DNA from 4 places in the Streptomyces sp. YJ-C3 genome. Region 2 is predicted to be linked to each of the others. Evidence: riboswitches for the same ligand, from Rfam matches in the RefSeq annotation. Region 2 holds a riboswitch; each other region holds the start of a gene.
The links. A riboswitch is a leader RNA that binds a small molecule or an ion and turns the genes downstream of it on or off. The one in region 2 is predicted to bind cobalamin.

Region 1: linked by a shared signal. The riboswitch ahead of ACVHNB_RS16325 (ABC transporter substrate-binding protein) and the one ahead of ACVHNB_RS15575 (hypothetical protein) in region 2 are both predicted to bind cobalamin.
Region 3: linked by a shared signal. The riboswitch ahead of ACVHNB_RS06210 (ribonucleoside-diphosphate reductase subunit alpha) and the one ahead of ACVHNB_RS15575 (hypothetical protein) in region 2 are both predicted to bind cobalamin.
Region 4: linked by a shared signal. The riboswitch ahead of ACVHNB_RS29410 (cobalamin biosynthesis protein) and the one ahead of ACVHNB_RS15575 (hypothetical protein) in region 2 are both predicted to bind cobalamin.

Annotation. Positions count from the first base shown of each region.
Region 1 covers NZ_CM132685.1:3,706,264-3,711,557, reverse strand. The annotation lists gene ACVHNB_RS16340 (arginine deiminase) at 1-412, shown strand, start outside; gene ACVHNB_RS16335 (hypothetical protein) at 440-2,590, shown strand; gene ACVHNB_RS16330 (nucleotidyltransferase domain-containing protein) at 2,627-3,118, opposite strand; cobalamin riboswitch at 3,246-3,446, shown strand; gene ACVHNB_RS16325 (ABC transporter substrate-binding protein) at 3,485-4,540, shown strand; gene ACVHNB_RS16320 (FecCD family ABC transporter permease) at 4,537-5,294, shown strand, end outside.
Region 2 covers NZ_CM132685.1:3,557,192-3,562,485, forward strand. The annotation lists gene ACVHNB_RS15545 (CBS domain-containing protein) at 1-593, shown strand, start outside; gene ACVHNB_RS15550 (SHOCT domain-containing protein) at 638-904, shown strand; gene ACVHNB_RS15555 (flavodoxin domain-containing protein) at 910-1,434, shown strand; gene ACVHNB_RS15560 (hypothetical protein) at 1,533-2,501, shown strand; gene yczE (membrane protein YczE) at 2,602-3,210, opposite strand; gene ACVHNB_RS15570 (TetR/AcrR family transcriptional regulator) at 3,203-3,787, opposite strand; cobalamin riboswitch at 3,997-4,161, shown strand; gene ACVHNB_RS15575 (hypothetical protein) at 4,203-4,589, shown strand; gene ACVHNB_RS15580 ((2Fe-2S)-binding protein) at 4,639-5,294, shown strand, end outside.
Region 3 covers NZ_CM132685.1:1,397,953-1,403,246, reverse strand. The annotation lists gene mctP (monocarboxylate uptake permease MctP) at 1-671, shown strand, start outside; gene ACVHNB_RS06220 (nucleoside hydrolase) at 768-1,748, shown strand; gene ACVHNB_RS06215 (hypothetical protein) at 1,770-2,609, opposite strand; cobalamin riboswitch at 2,695-2,825, shown strand; gene ACVHNB_RS06210 (ribonucleoside-diphosphate reductase subunit alpha) at 2,947-5,294, shown strand, end outside.
Region 4 covers NZ_CM132685.1:6,549,534-6,554,827, reverse strand. The annotation lists gene ACVHNB_RS29420 (putative cobaltochelatase) at 1-1,334, opposite strand, end outside; gene ACVHNB_RS29415 (cobyric acid synthase) at 1,375-2,892, opposite strand; gene ACVHNB_RS29410 (cobalamin biosynthesis protein) at 2,889-3,845, opposite strand; cobalamin riboswitch at 3,882-4,027, opposite strand; gene ACVHNB_RS29405 (DUF397 domain-containing protein) at 4,310-4,546, shown strand; gene ACVHNB_RS29400 (hypothetical protein) at 4,573-4,884, shown strand; gene ACVHNB_RS29395 (hypothetical protein) at 4,817-5,294, opposite strand, start outside.

The DNA of each region.
Region 1 (5,294 bases), 150 kb from region 2:
CTTCACGTTCGCCGACCGGGACATCGTCACGCTCTACCCGCGGATCATGGACTCGGTGCACACGTTCTCGCTGCGTCCCAGCGACAAGGCTCCCGGCCTCGACATCGTCGACGAGGGCTCGACCCCGTTCGTCGACGTCGTCGCCAAGGCGCTCGGCCTCCCCGGGCTCCAGGTGATCGAGACCGGCGGGGACGTGTACGCGTCCGAGCGCCAGCAGTGGGACAGCGGCAACAACGCGGTCGCCCTCGAACCCGGTGTCGTCGTCACCTACGACCGCAACACCCAGACCAACACCCTGCTGCGCAAGGCCGGTGTCGAGGTCGTCACCATCGTCGGCGCCGAACTCGGCCGCGGCCGTGGTGGCGGGCACTGCATGACCTGCCCCATCGTGCGCGACCCCGTGGACTTCTGACCGCCGCGCAGCCGGTGAGGTCACGCCATGGAACGGACCGCGCTCCACGGACCGGTGCGGGTGGTGGCCTTCGTGGTGGCCGCGCTGGCCACCCTGTGCGTGATCACGACGGCGACGGTGCGCGCCACGGTCCTCGACCCGGCGTTCCACGCGTCCGTGCTCGACGAGCAGCGCGCGTACGACCGGCTCTACAACGAGGTGCTGGTGGACCCCGCGGTCTCCCCGGTCACCAGGGACCTGCTGGCGGGGCTGAACGTCCCGGAAGCCCAGGTGACGTCCAACATCAAACTGGTGCTGCCGCCGGAGACGGTCCGTGCCCTGGCACAGCAGCAGATCGACGCGGTGGTCGGCTATCTGAACGGCGAGCGCGCCACCCTCGACCTGACCGTCGACCTGCGGCCGGTGCTCGCCAATGTCGACCATCTGGCGCAGACCTACTTCGGCGATCTCGTGGCCGGGCTGCAGCGCAGCACGGAACCCGACTTCGACCGGTTCACGGCGGACCTCTCGGACGCCGTGGGCGATCTGGCGGCGGGCCGGGCACCGGAGGGGCTGCCGACGCTCCCGCTCACCACGACGCAGGCCGACCGGGCCGCCGAGACGCTGCTGCGGGCGCTGCCGGAGCGGGAGCGTGACGCGCTGCGCCCGCAGGTCGAGACCGCGCTGGCCGACGGGGACGTGGCCACGGCGCTCGCGGCCGTGGCGCCCGCGGTGTTCTCGGACCGGGCCCGCGAGGCGGTGCGGCAGTTCCAGCGGGCCGTCGACGGCGGCACCTGGGACCTCGGCGCGGTCCTCGCCGCCTCCGGCAACGACCTCCAGGTCCTCCACGACATCCGCCCCTACACCGCCGCGGGACTCGGGCTCGTGGAGATCGTCGCCGCGGTGCTGCTCGTGCTCTCCCTGGCCGCGCTCTGGTTCATCGGCCCTCCCCGGCCGGGCTCCCGGCTGCGGCGCCTCGGGTGGTCGCTCCTCGCCGGCGGGCTGCTGACGGCGGCCGCCGTCGGTGTGACCCGGCTGGTCACCGACGGCCGCGTCGTCGACCCGCCCGCGTCGTGGCCGCCGAGTCTGATCCGGCTCGTCGACGACGTGCAGCACGGCGCCCTCGACCACATCGCCCGCACCGCCCTGTGGGCCGCGCTCGTCCCCGTGGCCGCCGGAGCGCTGCTGGTCCTGGTGGACCGGGTACGGCGGGTGCGGGCCCTGGACTCCCGGCGCCTCGTCACCCTCGGGCTCGGCGGCGCCGCTGTGGCGCTGGCCGGGATGACCGTGGTGCCGCTCGTCGCCCGGCCGGCCGCACCGCGTCCGTGCCAGGGCAGCTCCGCGCTGTGCGACCGCCGCTACGACGAGGTCGCGTACCTCACCTCGCACAACGCCATGTCGACGACGGTCGACCGCTTCATCGGCCCTCTCCAGGACCCGGGGATCACCGCCCAGTTGAACGACGGCGTCCGCGCCCTGCAGATCGACACCTACCGGTGGGAGCAGCCCGACGAGATCGCCGGGCGCCTGCGCGACTCCGACTTCACGGCCGCGCAGCAGGCGCTCATCACCCAGGCGATCAACACGTTCAACCCTCCGCGCGAGGGGCTGTGGCTGTGCCATTCCGTGTGCCGGGCGGGGGCGCTCGCCCTGGTGCCGACGCTGCGCGAGATCGGTGACTGGATGCGCGCGCACCCGACCGAGGTGATCACCCTCATCGTGCAGGACGCGATCACCGGCCGGGACACCCGACAGGCCGTGCACGAGGCCGGGTTGGACACTCTCGTGCACACGCCCGACCCCGACCCGGCGAAGCCCTGGCCGACGCTCGGCGACATGATCGACAGCGGTCGCCGCCTGGTCGTCTTCGCCGAGCGGGCGGACGGCCCGGCGCCCTGGTACCGCAATTTCTACCGGTACGGCATGGAGACCCCGTTCGCGTTCCGCGCGCCGGACGAGATGAGCTGCGCGCCGCACCGCGGCGGCGACGACAAGCGGCTGTTCCTGCTGAACCACTTCATCACCATCGACGGCGGCAGCCGGCTCGACGCGGGCACGGTGAACACCCGCCGCTTCGTCCTGGACCGGGTCCACCGGTGCGAGCGGGAGCGCGGCAGACCGGTCACGTTCGTCGCCGTGGACTACGCCACGATCGGCGACCCGGCGGGCGCGGTCGCCGCGTTGAACGCCGAGCGCTGAGGAGCAGTCGCTCGATGCTCACGCCGTGACTGACGGTCAGAAGTGCGTGGCGATCCCGAAGACCGTGCGGAGCAGGGCCATGTCGTGCCGGTCGCGGTCCGTGGGCTCGTAGCCCTGGTGGAAGGACACCTGCTGGGCGGCGGAGAGGCACGGCACCCGCTCCCCCGCGACCGTGCCGGTGACGAAGCACTCCGCCGGATAGACGAACGGCCGCTCCGCGGCGAAGGAGGCCTGCCGGGCGGAACCGTCGTCGGCGAAGACCAGGGGATGCAGATCGAGTACGCGTCCGTCCGGATCCGTGACGACGAACCGGACGGGGCGCTGGTCCAGGGACTCGGTGAATCCCGCGTCGGCCAGGGCGGCGAGCACGACCGGCTCCTGTTCCTGCCGGTGCATCAGGTCCAGATCACGGTGCTCCCGGGTCTGCTCGCCGACCAGGGCGTCGATGCCCCAGCCGCCCCCGACCCACACGTCCGCCCCGGCCCGGCGCAGCAGGGCGAGCACGGCCCGCACGTCGTCAGCTGTCATCATCCGACGCAGGGTAGGGGCCGGACGGCGTGGGCGGCGACCCAGATGTTCCCGGAGCAGCACCATGCCATGGCCTCCGGGACGTACCGGGAGGCCCGGCCCGCCCGGGAGTGCCTGGTCAGGCCCGTGATACCTTCCGATGGCCAGTCGTACCTTTGTGCGTTCTCGTACGTGCACGGGTCAGGGAATCCGGTGGAAGTCCGGAACTGACGCGCAGCGGTGAGGGTGACGGGCGGAGCCACTGCCACTGGGCCGGTCCACCGGTCCGGGAAGGCGCTCCGGCCGGACGATCCCGAGTCCGAAGACCTGCTGGCGGCCCCCGGGGTCGAGGACCGGCCGGGGGTGGACCACAGACCGGCTCCGCGTATGGGCCCTGGACGCAGAGGAAGTTCCGTGCCGTTCGCACGTCAAGTCCGCCGTCTCGCACCGCTGTTGGCGGGCGCCTTGTTGCTCACGGCCTGCGGCGGGGCAGGCTCCGCCGACACCGCGGACCGGGCCGGCGGGGGCGTCACCCTCGACAACTGCGGTACGAAGGTCCGGGTCGCGCACGCCCCGCGCCGCGCCGTCGCCCTGGACCAGGGTTCGGCGGAGATCATGCTCTCGCTCGGTCTCGCCGACCGGATGGTGGGGACCGCGACGTGGACCGATCCCGTCCTGAAGGGCCTGGAGAAGGCGAACGCGAAGGTCCCGCGGCTCGCCGACCGCTACCCGTCCTTCGAGAAGGTCCTGGACACCGAACCGGACTTCGCCGCAGCCTCGTTCACGTACACCCTCGGCAAGGGCGGCGTGGCGCCCCGCGAGCAGTTCGAGAAGCTCGGCGTGCCCACCTACCTGTCACCCACGGACTGCGCCGGCAAGGACAACAGCGGTGACGGCGACGGCGTACGCACCCGTGCCCTGACCATGGACACCGTCTACGGCGAGATACGCGACCTGGCCCGGATCTTCGACGTGGAGGAGCGCGGCGACAAGCTCGTCGCGCAGCTCAAGTCCCGTGTGAAGAAGGCGGCTTCGGGCGTGGACGCCAAGGGTGTGAGCGTCCTGTACTGGTTCGCGAACTCCGACTCGCCCTACATGGCCGGCTGTTGCGGCGCGCCCGGCATCGTCACCGAGGAGCTCGGTGTGCGCAACGTCTTCGACGACACGCACGAGGAGTGGCCGCAGATCAACTGGGAGACCGTCGCGGACCGCGACCCCGACGTCCTCGTCATCGGCGATCTGACCCGCCGTTCGCAGTCCGCGGAGTCCGCCGCGCAGAAGATCCGGTTCCTGGAGTCCGACCCGGTGACCAAGGAGATGACCGCCGTCCGCGAGAAGCGGTACGTGCTGCTGAAGGGGCAGGACCTGAATCCGACGATCCGTACCGTCGACGGTGTGGAGAAGGTGGCCGCCGCGCTGCGCGGCTTCGGCCTCGGCAAGTGAGCACGGTCCGGCCCGCCCTGTACGGGGCCGCGGCACTCGCCGTGCTGTGCGCGTCCGTCGCCGTGGCCATCACCATCGGACCCGCGCACATCGGCGTCGGCGACGTGTGGTCGGCGGTCGGCGCCCGGATCGGCTGGGGCACCTCCGAGCTGTCCCCGATCCGGGACGGCATCGTGTGGAACCTGCGGCTGCCGCGCACGCTGCTCGCCGCGGTGTGCGGGGCCGGGCTCGCGGTGTGCGGCACCACGCTCCAGGCGCTGCTGCGCAATCCGCTCGCCGACCCGTTCGTGCTCGGTGTCTCGTCGGGCGCGTCGACCGGGGCGGTCCTCGTCGTGGTGCTGGGCCTCGGCGGCGGCGCGCTCTCGGTGTCCGGCGGCGCGTTCCTCGGGGCGCTGTGCTCGTTCGCGCTGGTGCTGCTGCTCAGTCACACCCTGGGCGGGACGACGGACCGGGTGGTGCTGTGCGGGGTCGCCGCGATGCAGCTGTTCTCGGCGCTGACCTCGTTCGTGGTGCTCACGGCGGCCGACGCGGAGACGACGCGCGGCGTCCTGTTCTGGCTGCTCGGCTCGCTCGGCGGGGTCGGCTGGACGGAGGTGTGGCTGTGTCTGGCGGTGCTCGTGGTGACGCTGGCGGTGTGCCTCGGGCACGGCCGGACCCTGGACGCGTTCGCCTTCGGCCCGGAGGCGGCGGCCGCGCTCGGCGTGCACGTGGCCCGCACCCGGCTCGTCCTGCTGTGCGTGACGGCCCTGCTGAC
Region 2 (5,294 bases):
TCATCGGTGTGATCTCCGAGACCGATCTCATGATCCGCCAACGCGACGAGGCCGAACCCGAGTCCCGCGGCAGGCGCCGATGGCTCTCGCGGCTGCGCCGCGGTGCCCGCGGCACCCGCCGCAAGGAGACCGCTCGTACCGCCGGTCAGCTGATGTCCGAGCCGGCCGTCACGGTCCACGCCGACGACACGATCGCCGAGGCCGCCCGCACCATGGCCCACCGCAAGGTGGAGCGGCTGCCGGTGGTCGACGAGGAGGACCGGCTCGTCGGCATCGTCACGCGCCGCGATCTGCTCCAGGTGTTCCTGCGCCGTGACGACGAGATCCGCCGCGAGGTCGTCGACGAGGTGCTGGTGCGCTGCCTGTGGCTGACGCCGGAAACCCTCACCGTCCAGGTCCACGAGGGCGTGGTCACCCTGACCGGCCAGGTCGAGCGGCGCAGCGAGAAGGACATCGCCGCCCGCATGACCGGACACATCGACGGCGTCGTCGCCGTCGTCGACAAGATGTCGTACCGGCAGGACGACGCACACCTGCGCCCCGACGAGCCGGCGATGCACGGGATCCAGGAGCACTGGCTGCGCAAGCGGTGAACACACGAGAACACGAGAACGGGAGAACACGGAGGGAGACGGCGATGTTCGGCAATATGGGCCCCTACATGAACAGTTGGGGATACACGCTGATGGCGGCGAGCGTCCTTGCGCTCTGGGGGCTGCTCGGCCTGGCCGCGTTCGCGCTCAGCCGCGGCACGTCCCGCCGCTTCGACGACCGTGAGATGCCGCCCGGGCGGGCCGAGCAACTGCTCGCCGAACGGTACGCCCGCGGGGAGCTGGACGCGGACGAGTACCGCAAGCACCTCGCCGTGCTGCGCGACAACACACCCCTCACCAAGGGAGGTTGACGGCCATGGCCGACAGGGAGCCTCGCGTGCTGATCGCCTACGGGACGAAGAACGGCTCCACCGCAGAGATCGCCCGGCACCTGGGCGAGGTCCTGGCCAAGGAAGGGTGCGCCATGACGGTGTGCCCCGCCGACGAGGTCGGCGTGGACGTGTCCGCGTACGACGCCGTGGTGCTCGGCGGCGCCCTGTACGCGGGCCGCTGGCACCGGGACGCCCGCCGCTTCGCCCGCCGGGCCCGCCGCGACCTGGCGACGCGCCCGGTGTGGCTGTTCAGCAGCGGTCCGCTCGACGCCTCCGCCCCGGACCGGGACATCGCGCCGGTGCGAGGTGTGCGCCGCGTCGCGGACCGGATCGACGCGCGGGGCCACGTCACGTTCGGGGGCCGGCTCGACGAGCACGCCCGCGGTTTCACGGCACGGATGATCGTCAGGTCCGGCAGGGGTGGGGACTACCGGAGCTTCGAGCAGGTCACCGCCTGGGCCGAGGGCATCGCCCGCGACGCCCGGTCCGCCAATTCCGAGAGGACGTGACGCGCGGTGGGATGCCCGTACGGCACGGAAGCCGCTGGGCGGGGTGGCTTAGGCTGCCCTCCCGCGCCCGGGTGAGGTGCGGGTCGGAGGGGGCGGGCATGGCCGGTCGGGACACGAAGCACGGCGAGATCACACTCAACTCCACGCTGCGGGCGGAGATCGATCTGCCCTGCCCGACGACCGGTGCCGCTTACCGCGAGCTGGCCGAACGCTGGTTCACCGCCGCGATCGAGGCACTCGCGGGGCCGCTGGGGGCGACCTTCGCATCCGACGCGGACTTCTCCGGTCGCGCCGTCGCACTCAGCCGCGGCGAAGCCGCCCCCGGAGAGCTGTGGGCGACCCTGGTGCTTCTCGAGCCGACCCGTCGGCGCAAGAGACCGTACGAGGTCCACTGGTCCCCGAAGAACTGGCGCGCCTTTCTGCGGGATCTGGAGGACATGCCCGGTCAGGCGACGGTCGCCCTCAGCACCGTCGGCCCCGACGGCCACCCCGACCAGCCGTCGCTGTATGTCGACGTGGACCGGGACCGCGACACCCCCGAGGTCGTCTCACTCGTCGCGTCCCGCTCCACGGAGGAATTCACCGACCCGGGCACCCGCGACGAGACCCAGCACCGCTGGATCGCCTTCTTCCGTACGCAACTGCACCGGCACACGGACATCCTCTACGGAAGCATCGCGGACGACGCGGAATCCGTGACGGGCAGGACCGCGCTGGAGCGTGAGATCGGCCTGCTGCTGGAGGACACGTTCCCCGAACTGGACACGGCCCTGCGGGGCTACGCGTGGTGGACCGTCTGCTCCCCGGGCGCGGCAGCGCGCCTCGGCGGCATCGAGGCCCTCCGCGACAGCGGCGCCTTCCACGAGGCCGAGCTGCTGCCCGGGGGAGGGGCGTCCCTGCGGGCGACCGCGAACCTCTGGGAGTACGACGAGGAACGGGTGCGCGCGGTGTTCCGGGCGGTGGCCCCCGCGCTGCCCGAAGGGAAGCCGTCCAGATCGATCAGCTCGGACACGCACAGGCTGGTCTGCGAGGACGCGGCGGACCACCGAGGAGCACAGCGCCGCTGACTTTCCCTGTCGTTCCGGCCGCGGCAACGGAAATCAGGGCGGTGAAGGGAACCCCGGCGCGGGACAGTCGGGTTCGGCGTACGTACCCGACCGGGCCGTCTCACCGGCCCCGGTCCGGTCGGCCCAGCGTCAGCTTCGGCAGCGCATAGCCGACGAGGGGGCCTATCGCGAGGGCGAACACCACCGTGGCGATGCCGACACCGCCGCCCAGCAGCCATCCCGCGGCCAGCACCGACACCTCGATCGCCGCACGCGCCGCCACGACGGGAACGCCGCGCTCGGCCAGCCCGGTCATCAGCCCGTCACGGGGACCCGGGCCCCAGCCCGCCCCCACGTAGAGACCGGTCGCGACGGCCACGCCGCACACCGCCACCACGAGGAAGACCGCCCGTTCGACCAGGTGGTGCGCGGCGGGGAGCCACGCGATGCCCAGGTCGAGGAACGGCCCGACGAGCAACGCGTTGGCGACCGTGCCCAAGCCGGGACGCTGGCGCAGCGGGAGCCACAGCACCAGCAGGACCAGCGAGACGACGACGACCACCTCGCCGAGCGAGAGGCCGGTGGCCAGAGCGATGCCCTGCGTGAAGACGGTCCACGGGTCGGCGCCGAGACCCGCTTTGAGGAGCAGTGCCAGGGAGAAGCCGAACAGGGCCAGCCCCGCCACGATCCGTGTGGCCCGCTGGACCGGGCGGTCGGACAGGCTACGCATGAGCGCCCGTGGCCGCCGCGACGAGCACCGCGGCCGCCCGCGCCGCGTCGTCGACCGCGCCGGCCGCGGCCCCGGGACCGTGGACGACCACGCGTCCGGCCACGCCGTCGATGAGGAGCAGGAGTTGGGAGGCGAGCACCTCAGGGGACCTGGCACCGGCCTCCTCGCACAGCCGCCCGAGCGTGTTCAGCAGCCACTGCTTCTCCTCCTGCGCCGCGACCGAGACCAGCTCGTCCGACGGTGACAGCTCGGCGGCGGCGTTGACGAAGGCACACCCTCTCTTCCCGTGGCCCTCGTACCAGTCGGCCAGCCACGTGAACACGGCGAGCAGACGCGGTTCCCCTGACGCCTCGGTGGAGAGGTACGTCTCCAGATCGGCGGCCCGCCGCGCATGCCGACTTCTGAGCGCTTCCGCCGCCAGCGCCGATTTCGACGGGAAGTGGGCGTACAGGGTCGGCTTCGTCACTCCCGCTTCCTGGGCGACGGCGTCGACGTTGGTCGAGACGATCCCCCGCTCATAGAAGACGCCCTCGGCCGCGGCGAGAAGACGGGCTCGGGAGGTGGTGTTCCGCTTCATAAATTAAACTTACCAGTTAGTTTAATTAGGAGGCTACTCCGGCTTCCGTTCCGGGACTTGTGCGGAGCGGGCCGTGTGGCGGAGGTTTGCGGCATGATCCACACGTGCGCGAGGTGAGCGTTTGGGCGCCGGCGCGGTAGGGGAGCGGGACATGGCCGTACTGGTGAGGCCGCAGGCGATCCGGCGGCGGGCCGGATGGCATGATTGCCGACGACATAGGCGACGGCGGTTCGAGGAATCCGGTGTGAATCCGGTGCGGTACCGCCACTGTGATCGGCGAGCGGATCCCGACGAGCCACTGCCCAGGACGGGTGGGAAGGCCGGGACGAGCTTCGACCCGAGAGCCAGGAGACTCACGCTGTCGCCTCCTCGACGGACCCCGGGGCGGACTTCCCCGGAGAGGGAGGAGTGCGGCATGCCCAAGAGGCCGGCTGACGAGAAGGGCGCAGCACGGGGCCGCGAGGTTCCGTGCAGGGTGGTGGTGTGCCGCGACTGCTGCTGCGGCAGCGCCAAGGTGAGCGGTGATCACGCGGCGCAGACCGCGCGGTTGCGGGCGGTCGCGCCGGTCCGCGTCTCCGAGTGCCTGGATGTCTGCGACCAGGCCAACGTCATCGTCGTACAGCCCTCGGAGGCCGGGCGGGCGGCGGGTGCCCGCCCGGTGTGGCTCGGCCTCGTCAACGACCGTGACGCCACCGAGGACATAGCCGACTGGATCACCGCCGGCGGGCCGGGCGTCGCACCCCTTCCGGAGATTCTCGATCTGTACCTCTTCAAGCCGCCGCGCCGCCTCAGGACCTCTTGAGCCCTCGGCTCCGGATGTCCGAACCACCACAGCGCTGAAGGGACTTGTCGTGAGTGAGGAGCCGAGCGAGCTCTCGCGCGGGAGCGTGATCGAGGCGCTTCACGAGGTCGCGAGACTCGACGGATTCTTCGTCCTGGAGACGGCGGAGAGGCCCGCAGGACGGGCATCCGGGAGCGGGCGGCTCGCCTCGTCGGAATTCGCCGTTCTCGCGCGGGCGGTCAACGACCGCTGCGCCACGGACGAAGCCCGCGTAGGCGTCTCCCTCGCGCACCTGGGGCTCGCCGCCCGTCTTTGGTCACCGGTGCTGGCCTGCACGCTCCTGCACCGGATCGTGCCCGACACGAGCACGGTGGAATGGGCCGGAGGCGGTCCGGCGCTCCGCCTGGCGGCTCCGACGGGACGGCCCGCCGGGTGCTTGCCGTCCCTTGCGGAGGCCGTGTACGCGGAGGTCAACGGCCCACTGGAGGAACTGGAGAGCAGACTCACCGTCACCATCGCCCCGGGGCTGCTGGCGGGGAACGTCGCGTCCGCGCTCGTCGGGTCGGCGGCGGTGCTGCTCAGGGCTCGGCCGGACCTGCGTACAGAACTCGTGTGCCTCACAAGGGAGTTGCTGGAGACGGGACGGCTTCGTGGCACCGGCCGGATCACCGGCCCGGGGCTGACGTTCCGCCGCCGCAGTTGCTGCCTGTACTACCGCATCCCGGG
Region 3 (5,294 bases), 2.2 Mb from region 2:
TGCAGAACGGGCAGTTGGCGATTCCGCAGCTGTTCGAGGACATGTTCCCGGACTGGTTCGCGGGTGTGGCCTTCGCCGCCATCGGCATCGGCGCGCTGGTCCCGGCGGCCATCATGTCCATCGCCGCCGCGAACCTCTTCACCCGCAACATCTACAAGGACTTCCTCAAGCCGGACGCGACGCCCCAGCAGGAGACCAAGGTCTCCAAGCTGGTGTCGCTGCTGGTGAAGGTCGGCGCGCTGGCCTTCGTCCTGACCATGGACAAGACCGTCGCCATCAACTTCCAGCTCCTCGGCGGCATCTGGATCCTGCAGACCATGCCCGCGCTGGTGGGCGGCCTGTTCACCCGCTGGTTCCACCGGTGGGCGCTGCTCGCCGGCTGGGCGGTCGGCATGGTCTACGGCACCCTCGCCGCGTACGGGGTGGCCTCGCCGACGCAGAAGCACTTCGGCGGCTCCTCGAAGGAGATCCCGGGCATCGGGGAGATCGGCTACATCGGTCTGACCGCGTTCGTGCTGAACGTGATCGTGACCGTGGTCCTCACCTTCGTCCTGAAGGCCGTGAAGGCCCCGGAGGGCGTCGACGAGACGTCCCCCGAGGACTACACCGCGGACGCCGGCGACAAGGGCGTGCAGGTCGACCTGCCCACCGTCGGGGCCTCCGGCCACTAGGAATCGCCTCCCCCGCCGACGACGGGCCCCTCCTTCACGGAGGGGCCCGTCGCATTACGGTGATCGATACAACGCACCATCTGCCCCGGAGGAACCATGGCCGCCCCCATCGTGCTCGACAGCGATCCCGGAATCGACGACGCCGTCGCACTGCAGTACCTGCTCGGCACGGGGCTGTGGGACCTCAAGGCCTACACGACCGTCGGCGGCAACGTGCCCGCCGGGCAGACCTTCCGCAACGGCCGGGCCCTCGCCCGGGCGTTCGGCATCGACGGCGACGTGACGGTGCACCGGGGCGCCGGCCGCCCGCTGACCCGCCTGCCGTACGCGGCCGCCGGCGAGTTCCACGGCTCCGCGGGACTCGGTACGGAGCAGCTGCCGGACTCGACCGCGCCGGAGCACCCCGAGTCCTCCGCGCAGGCCCTGCTGAGGCTCTCGCGCGCGTACGAGGGGGAGCTGACGGTGTGCGCGACGGGCCCGCTCACCAATGTGGCGCTCGCCCTGAGCGAGGACCCGGACTTCGCCCGGCGCGTGAAGCGGCTGGTCTTCATGGGCGGGGCGGCCGAGGTGCCCGGGAACATCACGCCGGTCGCCGAGTTCAACGCGTGGACGGACCCGGACGCGGCGGACCTGGTCGTGTCGTCGGGCATCCCGTACACGATGGTCGGGCTCGACGCGACGCACGGCTGGCGGTTCGGGCCCGACGAGCTCAAGACTCTGGAGGAGGCGGGCGAGGGCATGGAGCTGACCGCGCGCCTGATGCGCTTCTACCTCGGCGCGTACGAGGAGACCGGGGGCAGCCCCCTGCACGACCCGCTGGCCGTCGGGGTGTGCGCCGACGAGTCGTTCGTGACCGCCGCCGAGGGCACGGTCGTCGTGGAGTGCGCGAGCGAACTCACCCGCGGCAAGACAGTGTTCGTCCCCTACGACTCCGACTACCCGCGCGCGTACTACTCGGAGTCGCCCCTGGTGGCCGCCCGCACCGAGCACCGCGGCCGGGTCGCCCTGGGCACGGGCCCGCGCAACTTCACCGAGGACTTCGTGAACACGCTCCTGAAGCGGCCCGCGGCCGGGTAGCACCGGCGCCGGGGCCGGTGCTCACGCGCCGGCGCCGTACAGCGTCCCGCCCACCTCGCGCGCGAGGTGGGCGGCCCAGCGGACGGTCTCGTCGCGGCCCGCGCCCTCCTCGCCGAGGAGGAGCACGAGCACTCCGCCGACCCGCACATGGGCGCGGTACCGGGTGGTCGTCCCGCCCTCGTACATCACGTCCTGGACCTCCAGGAACGCCTCGTCGCCCAGGCCCTTGAGCGGCACGGTCCCGTACCGCTCGGTCGCCGAGCCCGCCTCCATGTCGGAGGCGAACTCCCGGCAGTGCCGCAGGATGTCCTGCTCGACGCGCTGATGGTCGCGGGCCTCGGCGACGGGCAGCGACACGATCATCTGCGTCGCCACGAGGTGCCCCTCCGGCGGCCGGGTCGCACGGTCCACCCACTGGGTGCGGGCCAGCGCCATGGCGCCCCGGTACGCCGCCGGGCCCAGCCAGGCCGGGTCCTTCTCGCCGGCCGCGTCCAGGCAGTACGACCAGCGGCCGCTGCGCTGGTCGTGGGTGCTCTCGTACGGGCCCGCCTGGGTCTCCCCGCGCTCCAGCCCCGTACCGAACGCGGCGTCGGGCAGCAGCGCCTTCTTCAACTGCTCGGCGGTGAAGACCTGCCGGGGCGCGGCGACGGCGTCCCGGCCCGGGGCGGTCGCGGGGCCGGTGGGCCGGACCACCTCGGGGCTCGGCGCCGTCGGGCTCGCGGACGTCTTCGGACTCGCGGACGTCTTCGAAGGGGCGGACGACGACGGCCCGGCCGCGGCCCGGTCCGCCGCTCCCCCGCCGCACCCCGCCAGAAGCACCGTCACCAGCGGCACCACGGCCGTCCCCTGCCACGCGCGCATCGAGCCCTCCCCAAGATCGCCCGCCCGTAGATCGCCGTCACCCTATCCGACACAAGATGTGGGCCTGCCGCGAAAGCCTGACACAAGATGTATGCTCACTCTCGCTGTCGCCGCAGGGGAATCCGGTGCAAATCCGGAACTGTCCCGCAACGGTGAACGTAAGCGCACATAAGCGCCCGCGTGAGTCCGATGACCTGTCGACAGCACGCCCGAGCCGTCCGGCCCGGGCGTCGACGACGTCCGGGCCTCGCGGAATGGGCCGGTGACGACGGCGCCTCCGTGCGCCCGAGCCACTCCCTCCCCGCAGGCCCCGAGCCGAGCGAGGGAGAGCCTCCACGTGACCATCGCGCCGCCCGCCGAACCGGTCTCAGCCGCACCGGACGACGCTCCGGGGACCGCGCTGCTGCGCACCCTGACCGAGCTGACCGCCGACCTCCCCGACGCCGACCCCGGCCGGGTCGCAGCCGCCGCGCTGCGCGGCCGCAGTGCCCGCGCCGACGAGGCCGAGCTGCGCGGACTCGCCACCGAGGCAGCGGCCGGGCTCATCTCCGAGGACCCCGTCTACTCCCGGCTGGCCGCCCGGCTCCTGACGCTCTCCATCGCCGCCGAGGCCGCCTCGCAGGGCGTGACCTCGTTCACCGAGTCGGTCGCGGTCGGCCACCGCGAGGGGCTCGTCGCCGACCGCACCGCCGAGTTCGTGCGGATCCACGCCGCCCGGCTGAACGCGCTGATCGACCCGGCCGGGGACGACCGCTTCGGCTACTTCGGCCTGCGCACCCTGCACAGCCGCTACCTGCTGCGCCACCCGATCACCCGCCAGGTCGTCGAGACCCCGCAGCACTTCATGCTCCGCGTCGCCGCCGGTCTCGCCGAGGACGACAGCGCCCGCGCCGTCGACGAGGTCGCCGCGCTGTACGGCCTGATGAGCCGCCTCGACTACCTGCCCTCCTCCCCCACCCTCTTCAACTCCGGCACCCGGCACCCGCAGATGTCGAGCTGTTACCTGCTGGACTCCCCGCTGGACGAGCTGGACTCGATCTACGACCGCTACCACCAGGTGGCCCGGCTGTCGAAGCACGCGGGCGGCATCGGCCTCTCGTACTCCCGCATCCGCAGCCGGGGTTCGCTGATCCGCGGCACGAACGGGCACTCCAACGGCATCGTGCCGTTCCTGAAGACGCTGGACGCGTCGGTCGCCGCCGTGAACCAGGGCGGGCGCCGCAAGGGCGCCGCCGCCGTCTACCTGGAGACGTGGCACTCCGACATCGAGGAGTTCCTGGAGCTGCGCGACAACACCGGTGAGGACGCGCGCCGCACCCACAACCTGAACCTCGCGCACTGGATCCCCGACGAGTTCATGCGCCGGGTCAACGAGGGCGGCACCTGGTCGCTGTTCTCGCCGGCCGACGTGCCCGAGCTGGTCGACCTGTGGGGCGCGGAGTTCGACGCCGCGTACCGGAAGGCCGAGGCCGAGGGGAAGGCCCAGAAGACCATCCCCGCACGGGACCTGTACGGCCGCATGATGCGCACGCTCGCGCAGACCGGCAACGGCTGGCTGACCTTCAAGGACGCCGCCAACCGGACCGCCAACCAGACCGCGGAGCCCGGCCACACGGTCCACTCCTCGAACCTGTGCACCGAGATCCTGGAGGTGACGGACGACGGGGAGACGGCCGTCTGCAACCTCGGCTCCGTGAACCTGGGTTCCTTCGTGGACACGGCGACCGGGGACATCGACTGGGAGCGGCTCGACGAGACCGTCCGCACGGCCGTCACGTTCCTCGACCGGGTCGTCGACATCAACTTCTACCCGACCGAGCAGGCGGGCCGCTCCAACTCCCGCTGGCGTCCGGTGGGTCTGGGCGCGATGGGCCTGCAGGACGTCTTCTTCAAGCTGAAGCTGCCCTTCGACTCGCCCGAGGCCAGGGCGCTGTCCACGCGGATCGCCGAGCGCATCATGCTCGCCGCGTACGAGGCGTCCGCCGACCTCGCCGAGCGCAACGGGCCGCTGCCCGCCTGGCAGAAGACCCGGACCGCGCGCGGTGTCCTGCACCCCGACCACTACGGCGTCGAGTTCACCTGGCCGGAGCGCTGGGCCGCGCTGCGGGAACGTATCGCCGCGGTCGGCATGCGCAACTCGCTGCTGCTCGCGATCGCCCCGACGGCCACCATCGCGTCCATCGCGGGTGTCTACGAGTGCATCGAGCCGCAGGTCTCCAACCTGTTCAAGCGCGAGACGCTGTCCGGCGAGTTCCTCCAGGTCAACTCGTACCTGGTGGACGAGCTGAAGCGGCTCGGCGTGTGGGACGCGCAGACCCGCGAGGCGCTGCGCGAGTCCAACGGCTCGGTGCAGGGCTTCACGTGGGTGCCCGAGGAGGTGCGGGCGCTGTACCGCACGGCGTGGGAGATCCCGCAGCGCGGCCTCATCGACATGGCGGCGGCGCGCACCCCGTACCTCGACCAGGCCCAGTCCCTGAACCTGTTCATGGAGACGCCGACCATCGGCAAGCTCTCCTCCATGTACGCGTACGCCTGGAAGTCGGGCCTGAAGACGACGTACTACCTGCGCTCGCGCCCCGCGACGCGCATCGCCCGCGCGGCGGGCCGCTCCAGCGTCCCCGCGCAGACCGCCACGCCCGTCGTCGAGGCGGACGCGGTCGCCTGCTCCCTGGAAAACCCCGAGTC
Region 4 (5,294 bases), 3.0 Mb from region 2:
GGCCGTACGGCGCCGGTCGTCCTGCCGTGCTCGGTCCGCGCGCGCGAGCGCCGCCCGGCGGCCCCGTCGCCCAGACCCGGGACGCTCAGCATCTTCGTACGGAACGGCTCACCGGCCGAGACGGCCCGCTGCTCCCCGGCGCCACCGGACGCGGGCGCGCCCGCCGGCTCCCGCGGGGACTCCTGAGGCGACTCCTGCCGGGATTCCTGCGGGGACTCCGGCCGGCCCGGACCGTCCGGCTCGGGGCCGTCCTGCGGCGGCACGCCACCGCCGCCACCGGGGCCCGGGTCGTCGGGGCCGTCGGGCCCGGGACCCTCGTCGTCGGGCCCGAACTCGTCCAGCGTCTCGTCCAGCTTGTCCTCGTCGAGGCCCGGCGCGTCGAAGGGATTGCGGCGCCGCCGGTGCGGGAGCGCGAGCAGTGCGGCCTGACGCACGTCCTGTGCCAGCACCTCGGTGCGTCCCGCCCACGCGGCGAGCGCGGTCGCGGTGCGGGCCATCACGATGTCGGCCCGCATCCCGTCCACCTCGAACGCGGCACAGGTCGCGGCGATCCGGGTCAACGCCCCGTCGCCGAGCCGCACCTGGGGCAGCAGGGCGCGCGCGGCGACGATCCGCTCGCGTACGCCCGCCTCCTCGCCGGCCCACTGCGCCGTGAAGCCCTCGGGGTCGTCGTCGTACGCGAGGCGCCGCTTGACGACCTGCACCCGCTGCTCCGGCTCCCGGGACGCGGCGACCTCGACGGTCAGCCCGAACCGGTCGAGCAACTGCGGGCGCAGCTCGCCCTCTTCGGGGTTCATCGTGCCCACGAGCAGGAAACGCGCGGCATGCCGTACGGAGACGCCCTCGCGCTCGACGTAGGAGGCGCCCATCGCGGCGGCGTCCAGCAGCAGATCCACCAAATGGTCGTGCAGCAGGTTCACTTCGTCGACGTACAGGATGCCGCGGTGCGCGTCCGCGAGCAGGCCCGGCTCGAAGGCCTTCACGCCCTCGGCGAGCGCCCGCTCGATGTCGAGCGCCCCGACCAGCCGGTCCTCCGAGGCGCCGACCGGCAACTCGACCATGCGCGCCGCCCGTTGCGCACCCGGGCCGACCTCGTGCGGCCCGTCCGGGCACTGCGGGTCGGGCGCCCCCGGCGCGCACGAGAACCGGCACCCGGCGACGACGTCCACATCGGGCAGCAGCGCCGAAAGGGCGCGTACGGCCGTGGACTTGGCGGTGCCCTTCTCGCCGCGCACCAGCACACCGCCGACGGCGGGCGACACGGCGTTCAGCAGCAGGGCGAGGCGCAGATCGTCCTGGCCGACGACGGCCGTGAACGGATACGGGGTGGTCATCGATCCTCCAGAGAATTGAACAGGCCAGGAACCGGGACGCTCACGCGGGCGCCCCCGGCGGTACGAACGGCAGCCCGTCCGGCGCCCCGGACTCGATCAACCGCCACAACCCCTCCGTATCGGCATAGCGCTCCACCAGGTCACCGAGCCGGTCGAGCTGCTCCTCCCGCAGCGCCGCGAACGACGTGTCCGGCGCCGGCACGAACCGCCGCCCGGCCGCGTCCGCGACCGCCCGCAAAAACGCCCGCCGGAACCCGTCCGACTCCAGCGACCCGTGCCAGTGCGTCCCCCAGACGGCCCCCACCCGGCACCCGTCCAGAAAGGCATCCCCGCCGAGGACGTCCGCGACGCCGTGATGGATCTCGTACCCCTCGACGTACTCGCCGAGCGCCTCGCCCACCGGCCGCGCCAGCGTCTTCTCCCGCGCGAACCGCACCTGCACGGGCAGCAGTCCGAGCCCGGCCACGACACCGGCCCGCGACTCGACGTCGTCCTCGATGCGCTCGCCGAGCAGCTGGAACCCGCCGCAGATGCCGAGCACCGGGCGTCCCTCGGCGGCCCGCCGCGCCAGCGCGTCCGCGAGGCCGCGCTCGCGCAGCCACTCCAGCGCCTTCACGGTCCCGCGCGTCCCGGGCACGACGACCAGATCGGCGTCGACCAGTTCCTCGGCCCGGTCCACGAACCGCACGACGACGCCCGGCTCGGCGGCCAGCGCGTCGACATCCGTGAAGTTCGACATCAGCGGCACCGCGCACACGGCGACCCGCAGCACGTCCTCGCCGACCGGCGGGGCCACGACGGACTCGCGCACGGCGCCCCGCAGGGACACCCGCAGCCCGTCCTCCTCGTCGATGCCGAGCCCGTGCTGGAACGGCAGCACCCCGTAAGTGGCCCTGCCGGTGAGGGACTTGAGCATGTCGAGCCCCGGCTCCAGCAGACTGACGTCCCCCCGGAACTTGTTCACCAGATACCCGGCGAGCAGCTCCTGGTCCTCCGGCGCGAGCAGCGCCGTCGTACCGAAGAACGACGCGAAGACGCCACCGCGGTCGATGTCCCCGACCACCAGCACGGGCAGCCGCGCGGCCCGCGCGATCCCCATGTTCACGATGTCGGTACGCCGCAGATTGATCTCGGCCGGAGACCCGGCCCCTTCACAGATCACGGCGTCATGACTGCCCCGCAACTCCTCCAGGCATCCGACCACGGTGTCGAGCAACGCGCCCTGCCGCGCCCCGTGATAGCCCCGCGCGCTCATCTCGCCCACCGGCTTGCCCATCAGCACGACCTGGCTGCTGCGGTCGCTGCCCGGCTTGAGCAGCACCGGATTCATCAGCGCGCTCGGCTCGACCCGGGCGGCCTGCGCCTGCATGGCCTGCGCCCGGCCGATCTCGGCGCCGTCGCGCGTCACGAACGAGTTCAGGGACATGTTCTGCCCCTTGAACGGCGCGACCTTCACCCCCTGCCGCACGAGCCACCGGCAGATCCCAGCGGTCACGACGCTCTTCCCGGCGTCCGACGTGGTCCCGGCGACGAGCAGCCCGCCGCCCCGCCCGCTCATCGACGCCCTCGCAACAACCGCCCGGCCACACAGACTCCCCACGCCATCACACTGACCCGCCGCGACAACCGCGCGGCCCGCTCCACGTCCGACACCCGCACCGCGCGCCCTCGCGCGTTCAGCACGGGCCGGTGCTCGACCCTGCCCCCGTACGCCAACGTCCCGCCGAGCCGCACCCCGAGCGCCCCCGCGAACGAGGCCTCGACGGGCCCCGCGTTGGGACTGGGATGGCGCCCCGCGTCCTCGCGCCAGGCCCGGGCGGCGTCGCGCGGACGCCCGCCGGCCAGCACGGCGAGCGCACCGGTCAGCCGGGCCCCCGGCCACCCGGCGACGTCGTCCAGCCGGGCCGAGGCCCAGCCGAACCGGCGGTACTTCACGGACTTGTGCCCGACCATGGCGTCGAGCGTGTTCACGGCACGGAAGGCGAGCAGCCCGGGCACGCCGCCCACGGCGCCCCACACCAATGCGCCCACGACGGCGTCGGAGGTGTTCTCGGCGACGGACTCGACGACGCCCCGCGCGATCCCGTCGGCGTCCAGCCCCTGCGGATCCCGTCCGCACAGCCGCGGCAGCAACTCCCGGGCCAGCTCCACGTCCCCGGCCTCCAGCGCGGCCCCGACGGCGCGCGCCTCCCGGCCGAGCGAGGTCCCGCCGACCACGGCCCAGGTGGCGGCGGCGGTCAGCGCGACGGAGGCGGCGGGGGAGCGGCGTACGGCACGGGCGGCGAGGGCGCCCACGGCGGTGGCCCCGCCCACGCAGACGGCGGTGTGCAGGGCGCCCCAGCCGCGGTGATCCCGCCACAGCACCCGCTCCACGGCCCCGGCGGCCCGGCCGAATCCGGCGACGGGATGCCCTCGACGCGGGTCCCCGAGCAGCAGATCGGCGAAGAGTCCGGCGGCGGCACCGCACGCGAAGACGCGCTCGGCCCGCGCCGCGCCGCGCAGGGCGAACATGGCGGTAGTTGTCCTCACTCAGGGTGTCCACGCCCTGGTTCGACGAGACCGGCAGCGAGAGTTCCTGGCTCGCCCTCCCGGAGAAGGGCTCACAGTGGCGGGACCGCGCCGGATTCGCACCGGCTTCCTCGGACTGCTGCCGTATATGGCCCGGGAAGTCCACCACGGTGCGCGAAGGTGCGTCAACTTGCCGTTGACCTGGGAGAGGGGAGTGTGGGGAGGTCCACAGCGCCGCGTGGGACCCGTTCACTGGGCCGGAATTCCTCTATGGGTCGAAAACAGGCCTACCTAGACTGGAAGACGGCAGACGGAGAGCGGTCCACGAGTGGTTGAGGGCGCCTTGGCGACGTGGTGAGGCGGATCCGTCCGGGACACCTGGGCGGGTCGCCCCGGCGGCGCTATGGTGCCTGCACGCGGGCGTGCAATGACGGGGGACGCCGGCTCTCGAGCAGGAGGAGGCCGGTGTGTCCCATGGGAGAGAGCACGCTCGGTCATGGCAGGAACAGGTCACCGGGCCGTGGCGCAAGAGCAGTTACTCGGGTCTGAGCGGGGACTGCGTGGAAGTGGCGCTCGGTGAGACCGAGGTCCGAGTCCGTGACTCCGGGAACCGGGATACGGCGGATCTGGTCTTCCGGCGCATCCGGTGGCAGGCGTTCCTGAGGGCTCTGGGCGGGTCCGGTCCGGGCAGGACCGACCGCTGAGTCCACCGCGGGGGGAGGAGGGCGCGATGACCGGTCACCACATGACCGAGGCGCGGCAGCGGGCGCACGGGGCGGTGAGCCGCACCGCGCGCGGAGTCGTCTCCCCACGTGGCCTCGTGGTGTTCTGTCTGGCCTGTGGCGTTGCGGCGAGCGTCGTCGGGGCGCTGGCCGCCGCACTGGTCCCGTCCGGCCAGGCCCGCGTCGTGGTCTGGGTGTTGGTCGCCGCGCTGTTCGCCGCCGCGACCGGCTTCCGCGCGGGACTACGGAGCGTCAGGGGCGGCTCGCAGCACCGGGATCCGGTGACGGATCGGGGTCGGACGGCGGGGCGTCGGCGCTGAGCGGCGACCGGATGGCCTCCGCACAGCGCAGGAGGAGCCGGGCGAAACCGTAGGCGATCGCGGTCACCGGGGACGACGCCGCGGCGACGACCGAACCCACCGCCCAGGGCGAGGTCAGGCCACACGCCTGGATCAGCACCACGAGCCCCGCCAGCCCGCCCAGCAGGACCAGCCCGCCGGACAACGAGGCCAGCAGCAGAAGTCTCGTGTGGCGACGGTTGTCCAGCATGATCTGGGCGTACATCCAGCCGGCCCGCCGGGTCAGGTCGTCGCTGGACACGACGTGGATGACCACGGCACCGAACGACGGCCGCTCGCCGGGAAGCTGTGCCACGACACCGACGACGGTGTCGGAGGCGGTGTCCGGGCCGGCGGGCGGCTCCCCGCTGTCCGGAGTGCCCGTGGCCGCC